3 regions of the Paraburkholderia sp. RCC_158 genome follow, and region 1 is predicted to be linked to each of the others. Evidence: riboswitches for the same ligand, from Rfam matches in the RefSeq annotation. Region 1 holds a riboswitch; each other region holds the start of a gene.
What was found. Region 1 has a riboswitch for cobalamin ahead of cobA (uroporphyrinogen-III C-methyltransferase). Riboswitches for the same ligand answer to the same signal wherever they lie in the genome.
Positions count from the first base shown of each region.

Region 2: another riboswitch for cobalamin. It lies ahead of AB6809_RS22960 (TonB-dependent receptor domain-containing protein); the one in region 1 lies ahead of cobA (uroporphyrinogen-III C-methyltransferase).
Region 3: another riboswitch for cobalamin. It lies ahead of AB6809_RS31805 (CbtB-domain containing protein); the one in region 1 lies ahead of cobA (uroporphyrinogen-III C-methyltransferase).

Region 1 covers NZ_JBFUPM010000016.1:6,280-10,551, reverse strand. Annotated here, with positions in the region: gene AB6809_RS25645 (cobyrinate a,c-diamide synthase) at 1-603, opposite strand, end outside; gene cobO (cob(I)yrinic acid a,c-diamide adenosyltransferase) at 606-1,208, opposite strand; gene AB6809_RS25635 (cobalamin biosynthesis protein) at 1,205-1,636, opposite strand; gene cobA (uroporphyrinogen-III C-methyltransferase) at 1,633-2,355, opposite strand; cobalamin riboswitch at 2,559-2,803, opposite strand; cobalamin riboswitch at 2,873-3,154, shown strand; gene cobW (cobalamin biosynthesis protein CobW) at 3,320-4,272, shown strand, end outside.
Region 2 covers NZ_JBFUPM010000012.1:192,936-197,207, forward strand. Annotated here, with positions in the region: gene AB6809_RS22940 (EVE domain-containing protein) at 116-574, opposite strand; RNA gene ssrS (6S RNA) at 660-841, opposite strand; gene AB6809_RS22950 (cell division protein ZapA) at 1,013-1,327, opposite strand; gene AB6809_RS22955 (hypothetical protein) at 1,324-1,680, opposite strand; cobalamin riboswitch at 1,899-2,248, shown strand; gene AB6809_RS22960 (TonB-dependent receptor domain-containing protein) at 2,337-4,223, shown strand; gene AB6809_RS22965 (iron ABC transporter permease) at 4,251-4,272, shown strand, end outside.
Region 3 covers NZ_JBFUPM010000027.1:23,625-27,896, reverse strand. Annotated here, with positions in the region: gene AB6809_RS31825 (ATP-binding protein) at 1-72, opposite strand, end outside; gene AB6809_RS31820 (ATPase domain-containing protein) at 77-1,594, opposite strand; gene AB6809_RS31815 (hypothetical protein) at 1,761-2,201, shown strand; gene AB6809_RS31810 (histidine phosphatase family protein) at 2,222-2,842, opposite strand; cobalamin riboswitch at 2,881-3,019, shown strand; gene AB6809_RS31805 (CbtB-domain containing protein) at 3,060-3,281, shown strand; gene AB6809_RS31800 (CbtA family protein) at 3,293-4,105, shown strand.

The DNA of each region.
Region 1 (4,272 bases):
TTCGAGGCGCGCGTCGAGATCGTCGATTTCCGCCGCTTGATGCAAGCCGAGGTGACGGTCGGGCAATTCGATTTCATCGCTTGCTGCGAGGTGGCCGCACCAGCGCAGCGTCGGCGGCAACGCTTCTTGCAGCATCTGCGCGTGACGCGCGGAGCCGACGCGGTTAGCGAGCACGCCATGAAACGGCACGTGCGGCCTGAAATTTGCAAGCCCGAACGCGACCGCGCCGAAGGTCTGCGCCATCGCCTTCGCGGAAATGACGGCGAGCACGGGCACGCCGAACGCGCTCGCGAGATCCGCGCTGCTCGGTGTGCCGTCGAACAGACCCATCACGCCTTCGATCAGGATCAGATCGGCTTCGGCCGCAGCCTCGGCAAGCAGATTGCGGCACGCGTCCTGACCGACCATCCACAGATCGAGCGACAACACCGGCGCGCCGCTCGCGTGCGCCAGAATCATCGGATCGAGAAAGTCGGGCCCGGTCTTGAAGACACGCACGCGCCGCCCGAGCCGCCGATGGTAGCGCGCAAGACCCGCGGTGATCGTGGTCTTGCCCTGGCCCGACGCGGGCGCGCTGATGAAGAGCGCGGGGCAGGCGGACACGTTCAGAACTCCACGCCGCGCTGCGCTTTCACGCCTTGCTCGCGATATGGATGCTTGACGATGCGCATTTCGGTGACGAGGTCGGCGGCTTCGATCAGCGCGTCGGGCGCATGACGGCCTGTCACGACCACATGAAGCATCTCTGGACGCGCGGCGATGACGGACAGCACTTCGTCGAGCGGCAGGTACTCGTACTTGAGCACGGTGTTCAGCTCGTCGAGGATCACCATCTGATAGTCGCCGCTTTCGATCATCCGGCGCGCTTCGTCCCAGCCCTTGCGCGCGGTCGCGATGTCGGCGTCGCGGTCCTGCGTGTTCCAGGTGTAGCCGTCGCCCATCGTGACGAAATCGCAATTCGCAATCGCGCCGAGAAAGTCGCGCTCCGACGTATGCAGCGCGCCCTTGATGAACTGCACGACGCCAAGACGCATGCCGTGGCCGAGCACGCGCACGGCCATGCCGAACGCAGCGGTCGTCTTGCCTTTGCCGGTGCCGGTGTTGACGATCAGCAGACCCTTTTCGACGGTCGCGTTGGCCTGCTTCTTTTCGTGGCCTTCGCGCCGGCGTTCGGTCATGCGTTGATGCGATTCGGGATCGGTCTTCATGGAAGGTCCTGGTCAGTGAAGGTGGCGCTGCGCGGCAGCGCGTGTTCGGTCGATGCAATCGCCACAGTGACGCCCGCGTGAACGGTTTTGCGAGCGACGAGATAGGGCGTGTGAGCAGCAGCGTGGATCGACGCGCCAAGCAACGCACAAGGTTCGCAGACGCCGTCGACGCCGAGATGCTCGCGCGCCGCCGCCGACGGCTCGGCGACATGCAGCGCGGCAATCTGCTCGCGAGTGAAGAGTTGCAGCGGCAATTTGTGGCGCGCGCAGAACGCGAGCAAGCCGGGTTCTTGCGCTTTGGTTTCGATCGAGGCGACGGCCGCGATGTCTTCGAATGAATGCGAGCCGAGCGCTGCGCGCACAGCGTTTTCGATTTCTTCCGCCGACGTCTGCAAGCGGCAACCGATGCCCACGCTAAGCGTTTTCATCGGACATCCTTCGCCAGCGACGCCACGCCGCCGATCACCACGATCGCGGGCGAGCCGAGTCCCGCGCGCGCGACGGCATCGGCGAAATCACCGAGTGTGGCGAGCGCATGCCGCTGCTCGGGGCGCGTTGCGGATTCGATCGCGGCACACGGAGTCTGTGCCGACATGCCCGCTGCCAGCAACGCGCCGACGATGTCGTTCAGCCGCCGCATGCCCATATAGATCACGAGCGTCATGCGCGTGGCGGCGAGCGCGGCCCAATCCGGCTCGCTCGTGCCCGCGCCGTGGCCGGTCACGAACACCACGCCTTGCGCATGATCGCGGTGCGTGACCGGAATGCCGATGGCCGCCGGCGCCGCAATGCCGGCCGTGATGCCACTGACGATTTCGACGTCGACGCCCGCCGCATGCAGTGCCTGTTGCTCTTCGCCGCCTCTGCCGAACACGAAGGGATCGCCGCCCTTCAAACGCGCGACGCTGCGCCCTTCGTTCAGATGCGCGAGCATTTGCTCGACGATGCCGTGTTGCGGCGTCGACGGATGACCGCCGCGTTTGCCGACATACACGATGCGCGCATCGGCGCGCGCAAATTGCAGCACGTTGGGGTTCACCAGATCGTCGACGAGTATCACGTCGGCTTGCGCGAGCGCGCGGGTTGCCTTCAGCGTCATCAGTTCGACGTCGCCGGGGCCTGCGCCGATCAGCCATGCGCGTTTCATCGCGGCATGCGCCGCGTCGGCGCACATGCAATCATGCAGCGTCGACATACACGCAATGTGATGGAAATTGAAGTCATTCGAAACTGTGCATTCGCGCACGACAGCAAACGCGGATTGCAGACCGCTTCCCTAAGTCGTGCTTGAGCGCCTTCACATCCGTCCCTCGCGGATTCCGGCGGCCGGCGGCGTGACGTTAACAACGCACGGCCGCCTCCGCGTCTGGCCGGTATCCGGGCTGGCGGCCTCACGCGCTTTGCGTTCCCGCCCACATTCGTTCGAATGTGCTGGACAGTGGCACTGAAAACGCATGTGCGGCGCAAAAAATAATCGCGCCGCCGGTCGCTTACCGTTGCGGGGACAGCACAGGTTGAGCGCAAGCGCGCTGCCTGTTTCCCGTTTAACTGCACACGCGAGCGCATGTGCGGGCACCAGACGCGCGCATACGATAGCACACGGCAAGCCCGTCCGATAAGCGCGCCGGGCTTGCGTTTTCTTGACGGCGCAAGGCGCGCGGCCTACACTCGCACGCACTTCTGGTGCTCGTGTGCGCGCTCGTGCGCATGCAGTTAAACGGGAAACAGGGCGCCCGCCTCGCATGGATCGGGTCAACCTGTGCTGCCCCCGCAACGGTAAGCGAAAAGCGACGTCATGGCGGTTTGCATGGCGCCGCGGAGCCGGCTTCGATGTCCACGCGCAAGGCCGCGTCGGCATATCACCACTGGGCGAGAAATCACTCGTCCGGGAAGGGGAAGCGGCGCTTTCGCCAGCCCGGATACCGGCCGGAACACGAAGGGCGAACGCCGCGGGGAAGCGGCGCTGCGCTCATGACCTCATACCCGTATTCTGCGTTTCCCTGGTGTAGCGGCAAGGCCGTCGTGCGTTCCCGCGTTTTGCGATGCGACGTCATGCGCAAAGCGCGTGATTCGGCCGGCCAGCAGATGCAACTCTCACGGATGGACTCACCATGCAAGTTCAGATGCGCAAGATTCCCGTCACCATCGTCACGGGCTTTCTCGGCAGCGGCAAGACGACGTTGCTGCGGCACATTCTTCGGAACGCGGGCGGCAAGCGCATTGCGGTGATCGTCAACGAGTTCGGCGAGCTCGGCATAGACGGCGAAATCCTCAAAGGTTGCGGCATTGGTTGCGATGAAAACGGCGTCGAGACCGAAGGCCAATTGTATGAACTGGCCAACGGTTGCCTGTGCTGCACCGTCCAGGAAGAGTTCTTTCCGGTGATGGAAAAACTCGTCGAGCGCCGTGAGCAGATCGACCATGTGCTGATCGAAACCTCGGGGCTCGCGTTGCCCAAGCCGCTCGTGCAGGCGTTCAACTGGCCGCAGATCAAGAACAGTTTCACGGTGGATGCGGTGATTACTGTGGTCGATGGACCCGCTGCGGCAAGCGGTCAGTTCGCCGAAAACCCGCTTGCCGTCGACGCGCAACGCAAGGCCGATCCGAATCTCGACCACGAGTCGCCGCTGCACGAATTGTTCGAGGATCAGTTGTCGGCTGCGGATCTGGTGATTCTGAACAAGACCGATCTGCTCGACGAAGCAGGCCAGAACGCGGTCGAAGCCGTGATTCGCGCCGAAATTCCGCCGCAGGTGAAGATCGTGCGCGCCCATAAAGGCGCGCTCGATCTGCATGCGTTGTTCGGGCTTGAAGCGGCGTCGGAGGAAACCATTCACTTGCGCCACGATCACCACGGTTCGGCCGACGACGCCGATCATCATCACGATGAGTTCGATTCGGTGGTCGTGAATGCAAAGGCACAGTCGCGTGAAGCGGTGATCGCCGCGCTGCAAGGACTCGTGGAAAACAACACGATTTATCGCGTGAAGGGTTTCGCGGCGTTGCCGGGCGCGCCGATGCGGCTCGTCGTTCAAGGCGTGGGCCGGCGCTTTGATAGTTATTT
Region 2 (4,272 bases), on a different contig from region 1:
ACACTTGCCGAAGCCGTTTGCGAGTCCGTTAGGCGCTCGTAACCTGAGCTTGGTTCCCTAATTTAACCTTGCTTCAACGTTGCTGCAGCGTTGCGGCAACGTGGGCCGCGCGACGTCAAACGAGCCGCGTCGTGATGAAGCGCCACTCCGCTTCGGTCACTGGCGTGATCGACAGACGGTTGCCTCTCGCGAGCACGCGCATGCCCTTCAGTTCTTCATGCTCGCGCAAGGCGGCGAGCGGAATCAACGGAATCTTCTTCTTGAACACGACGTCGACGAGCAGCCAGCGCGGCGTTTCCTGCGACGACTTCGGGTCGTAATACGGGCTCTTGCTATCGAACTGCGTGGGGTCCGGATAGGCCGTGGACGCGACTTCAGCAAGCCCCGCGATGCCCGGCTCGGGGCAGCTCGAGTGATAGAACAGCACGCCGTCGCCGATCTGCATGCCATCGCGCATGAAGTTGCGAGCCTGATAGTTGCGCACGCCCGTCCACGGCAGCGTGCGGTGCGCGGCGTTGGCGAGATGGTCGATGCTTGCTTCGTCCGGTTCGGACTTCATTAGCCAGTAGCGCATGAATCGAATTGAACGTTAGGGGTTTGAAGAAGCACGGCGCCCAAACAAAAACGGCACCGGACGCAAGTCCGATGCCGTTCCAAATAAGGTCCCCGCCTTAGCCGCTAGGCCGGCATCCTGAACCGGGGGTTCAGAATTGGTCGCAGTTAGCAGCACTTCGGGTACATCAGACAGAGTGACGCGCACGCCCGTGCTACAAATTTCCGCAACCGTGCACATGGCATTGGTTCAAGGAATATATGACCTTGGCGAACCAGGCAGGGAAGCTAAACCGATGAAGCAAAACCGATGACACTGAAACGATTGACTCAAACGTTGGGGACCTGTTCGCCTCGCGCAGTTCGTGCATGCTTCACGAACCTTGCCTGCTTACTTTCCGTTTGAATCCGCAGCCGGTATCAGCACCGGCCGCACTGCTCTCAACATGCTACTTGCAACTTACTGCACGCTGTACTGCTCGATGACAGTACCCAGTTGCTCGTTCATTTGATGCATTGTACGCCGGATTTCTTCAGCGGGAAATGCTTCTCCGTGACGCACGCTTGTTTGCAGCTTAAGCAGTTCGGATGCCAGCGACAGCGCAGCCATGACTGCAATGCGATCCGTGCCGCGCACGTTGCTGTTATTGCGGATCTTCGACATTTCGGCGTCGACTCGCGCGACTGCTTCAAGCAGCGCGCCTTCCGTTTCCGGCGAGCAGGCGAGGCGATAGGGCACGCCGAGAATCGATACTTCGATCTGCTTGGTCGTCATGCATTTTCTCCGTGGCGAGTGGCGTCGCTCTCTGTTTCGACCTCGTGCGGAGCGGGCTCGAGCAGATCGAGCTGGTTGTCCGGCTCGTTGTGCGCACGCGCACGCGGCAATTTTTCGAGGATCGCGTTCAGGCGCACCTGCGCGTCGTCGATCTTGGCCGACAGCGCGTCGCGCTCCGCTTGCAGTGCGTCGCGTTCCTCGCGCAGCAGCGCAAGTTCCGTGCGCGTAGCTTCGGCTTCGGCGCGCGACTGCGCGAGTTGCTCTTCGAGCGCGAGGCGCGCTTCATTGTGGCGCTGGCTGATCGCGATCAGCTTGCCGATATTCTGTGAAAGTGTTTCGAGTTCGGTGAGCATGTGCTGCGTCCTCTAAAGACATCGCATTTTAGCGCGGAATGTCGCACGTTCCGACATTTGTCTCGTTTCGAGACGTAACAACCCCGCTTTTTGCAGCCTTTTTTCGACTGAAGAAGAGAAACTACGCGCGTGCCGGAGATCGCGTCGGACAATAGCTCGACCCTGTCCGAATGAATCGCTCTCGCGGCCCGCGTTCTTGACTGACTCAGAGGGCGCTCATACACTGGCCGCACTCTGGTGCCCGCGCGCATTTCATTGTGCGCGCAGTTAAACGGGAAGCAGGCCGCGCCGTTCTACCCGAACGCGCCAACCTGCGCTGCCCCCGCAACGGTAAGCGACCGCATTTCGCGCGCATTGCAGTTCGTCGCATTCGCTGCAGTTCAATGCTGCTCATCGCAGTTCAGTGCTGCGGTACGAATCGTATTTCGAACAGCAGTTCGCGCTTTTGCAGTTCGATCCCCATCGCGTGTTCCGGTTCAACTCGCGAGTGTGCCACTGCGCGTCACGCGTGGGAAGGCGGGATCGAAAGTCGTTAGCCCGGATACCGGCCAGAGGGAGGGGCGCGCGGCGCGAATTATCAAAAGCGCACGCGCCTCGTTACGCGACGGCCTGCGGGGAAGCGGGCCGCGCACGCCATCCACGGGAAATCTCACTTCATGCTGTCCCCCATCGCCCGCGCGGTGCTGCTCGCTTTTGCCGGGCTGCCCCATCTCGCGCATGCGCAGGCCGCCGCGCCTGCAAACGCCGACGCTTCGTCCACTGCTGCGTCCACTGCATCGTCCACTGTTTTATCGCCCGTCGTGGTGACCGCCGAGCGCGGACCGCAAGCGCTTGCCGATACGATCCCGCAGACGTCGCTATTCGATCAGCAGGACCTGGCCGACACCACCGCAACGGATCTGCCCGGCCTGCTGCAACTCGCGCCCGGCGCGCAAATCTCGCGTACAGGCGGGCCCGGTTCGACGGCGAGCCTTTATTTGCGCGGCGCGTCGTCGACGCAATCGCTGATTCTCATCGACGGCGTGCGCGTCGATTCCGTGAGTCTCGGCACCGCGCAAATCGCGCAGATTCCGCTCGATCAGATCGATCACGTCGAGGTCGTGAACGGCAACGTGTCCGCGTTATACGGCTCGGGCGCGATCGGCGGCGTGGTACAGGTGTTTACGAAAGACGGCGGCGCGCATCCGCCGCGTTTCAATTTCTCTGTGGGCTACGGCAGCTATCACACGCAGACGCAGCAGGTGGGCGCGAACGGCGCATTGGATAAAGACGGCCGCACGACCTTCAGCATTTCGCTCGCGCGCTCGAAAGACGACGGCTTTTCAGCGCTGAATCCGCGCGAGGCGCCCAACGCGAATCCGAACGCGAACGGCTATCTGAACGAGAGCATTTCGGCGTCGCTGCGCCACAAGTTCAACGACCAATGGGACGCGGGCGTCCGCTATCTGCAGTCGAACGGCAACAACAGCTACGACAATGCGTACGGCGCACCGACCGATCTGAACAACCTCTACACGAAAGTGCGGCAGGTGTCGGCGTTCGCCAACGGCAAGCTGACCGACTGGTGGACCACGCACTTCATCGTGTCCGAAGGCGACGACCGCAGCGTATCGAAGACCAACGGCCTCTACAACGGACGCTTCGATACCGACAACCGGCAATACACGTGGCAGAACGATTTCGCGCTGGCCGCGCAGCAAAAACTGCGCGTGGGCTACGAGCATCTCGATCAGAGCCTCGACTCCGATACGTTCGCCGCGCCCACGCGGCATGTCGATTCCGTCTTCGCGGGCTACACGGCGCGCTTCGGACGCAATCAGATCCAGGCCAACGTGCGGCGCGACCAGTACTCCGATTTCGGCGGAGCGAACAGTTACTATCTCGGCTATGGGTTCGACATCACGCCGCATTGGAAGCTGAGCGCAAGCTATTCGGATTCGTTTCGCGCGCCGAGCTTCGACGATCTGTACTATCCGCTAAGCGGCAATCCGTCGATTCAGCCCGAGCGCAGCCATTCGCTCGAAGCGGCGCTGCAGTACGCGTCGAATGCGTTGGGCGTGATGCGTTTGAGTGCTTTCCAGACGCGTTATTCGAATCTGATCGACTATCAGCAGGTCACGCCGGGCATCTATCTGGCGGAGAACGTGGGGCATGCAAAAGTGCAGGGGCTCGAGGGATCGTGGAGCGGACATGTGGGCAAGACCGATGTGCGCGCATCGGTCACGCTGCAAAATCCCGTCGATCTCGACAACGACGTGGACCTCGTGCGGCGCGCGCGGCGCTTCGCGTCCTTGACGTTAAACCGCAGCATCGCAGGGTGGCGCGTGGGCGGCGAGTGGATCGTGAGCGGCCCGCGCGAGGACAGCAGCGGCAAGCTCGGCGGCTACGGCATCGTGAATCTGTCCGCGCGCTACAACATCACGAAAGCCTGGTACGTGGCCGCGCAAATCCAGAATCTGTTGAACAAGGACTATGAAACGGCCTACTCGTATAACTCGCCGGGGCGCGGTGCGTATGTCACGCTCGGCTGGCAGCAGCAGTGATGCGCGCGCCATGTTGAGAGCGCGCCGATGAGCCGTCATCCAGGTTCGC
Region 3 (4,272 bases), on a different contig from region 1:
CTTGCTCAGGACTTCGGCAATGACATCGGCGTCGCGGCCAAACGGCGCGAGAATCAGGACGCGTTGCTCCATGAGCTTACTGCCGCGACGTATCGATGAGGTGATCGGTCGCACCGAGCAGCGCGGTGCTGCCGCTATAAGACGGCAACCCGGAGAGCACGCCTTCGAAGTCGCGCAGCGCTTCGCCCACCTCCACGCCGTTGTTCGACAGCCTGAACTGGCGGATCGAGCGTTCGTGCGCGTTCGCACGGCTCTTCACGGCGGTCACGGCGGTCAGGACTTCGCCGTGGTGCTCGAAGTAACGGAACAGAACGACCACGTCGCTCAGATAGCTGATGTCGATGTCGGTCTGAATTTCGCCGATGATGCCGTGCTGCCCCAGCACGAGCATCGTGATAACGCCTTGCTGGTTGAGATAACCGAGCAGTTCGTGCATTTGCAGCAGCAGGTAGCGTTCGCCCGGCATCGCTTGCAAATATGCATTCAGGCTGTCGATCGCGACATATTTCACGCCTTTTTTCTCGACGGACATGCGAACGTCGCTCGCGAATTCTCCGGGAGAGATTTCGGCGGGATCGATTTGACGCAACGTGAGCAGCCCGCTTTCGACATAGGGCTGCAGGTTCAGGCCGACCGTCGTGCAGCGCGCGATCAGCGTGACGAGCGTTTCGTCGAACACGTAGTAGACGCAGCGCTCGCCTCGCTCGAGAGCCGCGATGAGGCACGAGACCACGGTCGTGGTTTTGCCCACGCCCGAGGGGCCGACGATCAGCGCGTTGGTGCCGGGTATCAGGCCGCCGCCGAGCAGCACGTCGAGACCGGTCGTGCCGGTGCTCACCGTCTGCGTGTCGAAGTCCGCGTGATGTTCGGCCGCGACGAGCCGCGGATAGACCTTGATGCCGCCGGTGTCCAGCGAGAAGTCGTGATAGCCCTCGCGGAACTTGATGCCGCGCATCTTCGCGATGCGCATGCGCCGCCGGTTGCCGCCGTAATCGTGCACGACGTTGTCGAGCGAGATCACGCCGTGCGCGATGCTATGCAATTGAACGTCGGACGGATCGGATGTGTTGTCGTCGAGCAGCAGCACCGTACATGCGCGCGTGGCGAAATAGCGCTTTAACGCAAGGATCTGCCGACGATAGCGCAGCGTGTTCTGCGACAGCAGCCGCAACTCGGAGAGACTGTCGAGCACGATGCGCGCGGGCTTGAGTTCTTCGACTTGCTTGATTACGTTGCGCACAGTCTCGCCGAGTTCCACTTCAGCCGGATGCAGCACGGTCTGCTCGAATTGCGGGTCGAGGCCTTCGTCGGAAAGCAACTCGAGAATGTGGAAGCGGCCGAGATCCCAGCCGTGACTGTCCGCGACCGAGATCAACTCGGAACGCGTTTCCGAGAGCGTAATGTACAGACCTGCCTCGCCTTGCTCAACGCCTTTGAGTAAGAATTGCAATGCCAGGGTAGTTTTACCCGTACCCGGCGCGCCTTCGACGAGGTACATGCGGTGCGGCGTGAGGCCGCCTCCCAGCACGTCGTCGATCCCGTCGATTCCCGAGCAAAGGCGTTTAGGCGTGTGATTGTTCGCGTCGTTTGACATGGCGTAGTCGTGGCGTCAATGAATAAACCGGGCTCGGTCAGCCGGTATCGCCAGGATGCAAGTTGCATGCCTATTTGCAGGGTGCATTCGCTTTGCTTCGCCGCGAGGGCACGAAGCCTGCTGCTTTGGCGCAATCCATCAGCCACTTTCAAGGACGCGCGCCGCTATGAAAACCAGCACGCTGTTCATCAGCACGCTCGCTGTCGCGTTACTCGCAAGCCTCACGCCGTATCGCGCGAGTGCCGATGATTCGCCGAGCCCGTGTTCGTCGTTGAAGCGGATCGTGGCCGCGGCGCCGGACGGATTCACTGCGCTTTCGCCGGACGACGGCAAGGGCGTCGCGCAACCGTATGGCGACGACGCGCAATGCTCGGCGGCGCGGGGAAGCTATCAGTGCATGTGGACGCCGCATCGCGATGCGGGGTCGAGCGCGGACGCATTGCAAGCGGTCGCCGCCGACATTGCTTCATGCCTGCCGGACGCGACGCACGATCAGAATTCGCCGGGACGTCAGCATTTTTATCTTGGTGCGCCGGCGAGGCGCACGCAGATCACGTTGACGTCTGCGGGATCGGGAAAGCTGCGTTTATCGGTATCGGGTAAATGACGATGTGTGTTCTGGGAGACTCACGACGATGCGGGCCACCATGTCCAGCCGCGTTGTTCCGAGCGATGCAGTTCGACCACTGTTAGCGGTGCGATTTCGATGCGAGGGAAGATGGCCGGCGAGGCGCTCAACGCATGTATGACAGCGGCGCGGATGATCGCTGCGTGGGTGACGGCGATGACGTCGCGCGCGTTGCCTGACGCTTTGCCTTGTGCATCGTGGAGCGCAACGTCGAGCGTGTCGAGCCATTCGCCGATGCGCTTCACTGCCTGACTGAATGACTCGCCGCCGTGCGGGGCGGCGTCGGGATCGCGCATCCATGCGGTTAGGTCGATTGGCGCTTGCGCCGCGAGGTCGGCAAGGCGCCGGCCTGTCCAGTTGCCATAGTCGATATCGGCGAGCGCTGCGTCCACCTTCGCGTTGAGACCCAGGGCCGAGGCCGTATCGCGGGCGCAAGCGGCCGGGCTGACAAAAGCGGGCGCTTCGTTGAACGCGGCCAGATGCGATAGATGCGACAAGCGCGCTTGCGCGGCTTGCGCGTCAGCGAGGCCGCGAGCGTCGAGTGGATCGTCGGCGGGAAAGCGGCCCGCGCGCATGGCCGCGGTTGGCGCATGGCTGATCAGCAGCAGCCGAAGGTTCATTTTTCGCGTTCCATTCAATATGCGCGCGCGTCAGTCCGCGCTAGCTGGCGCCGAAGTTTACCGCGTAGAATAGCCGGACTGCGAAGCGCGGAAGCCGGTGAGAGCCCGGCGCGGTCGCGCCACTGTAATCGGCATCGCAAGCCGAAAGCCAGACCTGAGCTTCGCACCATTCCTCTGCAATCGACTACGGGGCGCGTTACCCCAGGAGATGTCCTTCATGACTGAAGCTGTTTTCGATCCCGCTCGCGAGCCCGCCGTTCAGCCCGCGCCGATTCCGCTGCGCGAATTGTTGCCCTGGGCCGTGTTCGGCGGATTGCTGTTGCTGCTCGCGCTGTACTTCGTCGGCGCGGAACAGGGCGCCACGTCTCTCGTGCCTGGCATGTACGTGCATGAGTTCGTGCACGACGGCCGCCATCTGCTCGGCTTTCCCTGCCACTAACGGAGCAGAGCATGGTCGGTAAGTTGTTGTTGCGCGGCATGCTTGCAGGCATCGCCGCAGGACTCGTCACGTTCGCGTTCGCCCGAGTGGTGGGCGAGCCGCAGGTCAATCAGGCGATTGCGTTCGAAGAGAAGGCTGGCGAGGCGGGTGGCTCAGCGCATGGGCATGAGCATGAACATGCGGGTGCGGCTACTGCTGCTGCCGATGCCGATGAGCACCAGCATGCACATGAGGAGGAACTCGTCAGTCGCGATACGCAAGCCGGTTTGGGATTGCTGACCGGCGTGGTCGTGTACGGCGCGGCGTTCGGCGGATTGTTCTCGCTCGTGTTTGCCTACGCTTACGGGCGAGTCGGCCCGATGAGTGCGCGCGCGTTGTCGGCGTGGCTCGCGCTTGGCGCATTCGTCGCGCTGGTGATCGTTCCGAACATCAAGTATCCGGCGAATCCGCCCGCGGTCGGCGACCCCGCGACGATCGGACCGCGCACGGGACTCTTCTTTCTGATGATCGCGATCTCGCTGACAGCGCTGGTCTTTTCGCTGAAGGTCCGACGCCGCGCGGCCATCAAGCTCGGTGCATGGAACGGATCGATTGTGGCGGGACTTGTCTTCGTCGCGATCATTGCCGTTGTGCAGGTGTCGATGCCGGTTATCGATGAAGTTCCTGCGGGTTTTCCGGCAGCGCTGCTGTGGAAATTCCGCGTGGCCGCGCTTGGCATGCAGGCGATTATGTGGGCGACGATCGGGTTGCTGTTTGGGGCGGTTGTTGAGCACAGTTCATTCATGCGTGCAGATAATCGGCGGGTGGGGGCGAGGGTGGTTTGAGGTTGTTGGGCGACGCTATTCGGTCCATGACAGTTCTTTGGCGACAGGGCGACTTCGGTCGCCCTTTTCCGTTTGACAACAGACTACGGACTTTCAGACACATCTGATTGAAGTGAATCACCCCGCCAGGTAAAAACGCGTGAAGAGCTGAAATGGCTCCAGATCGC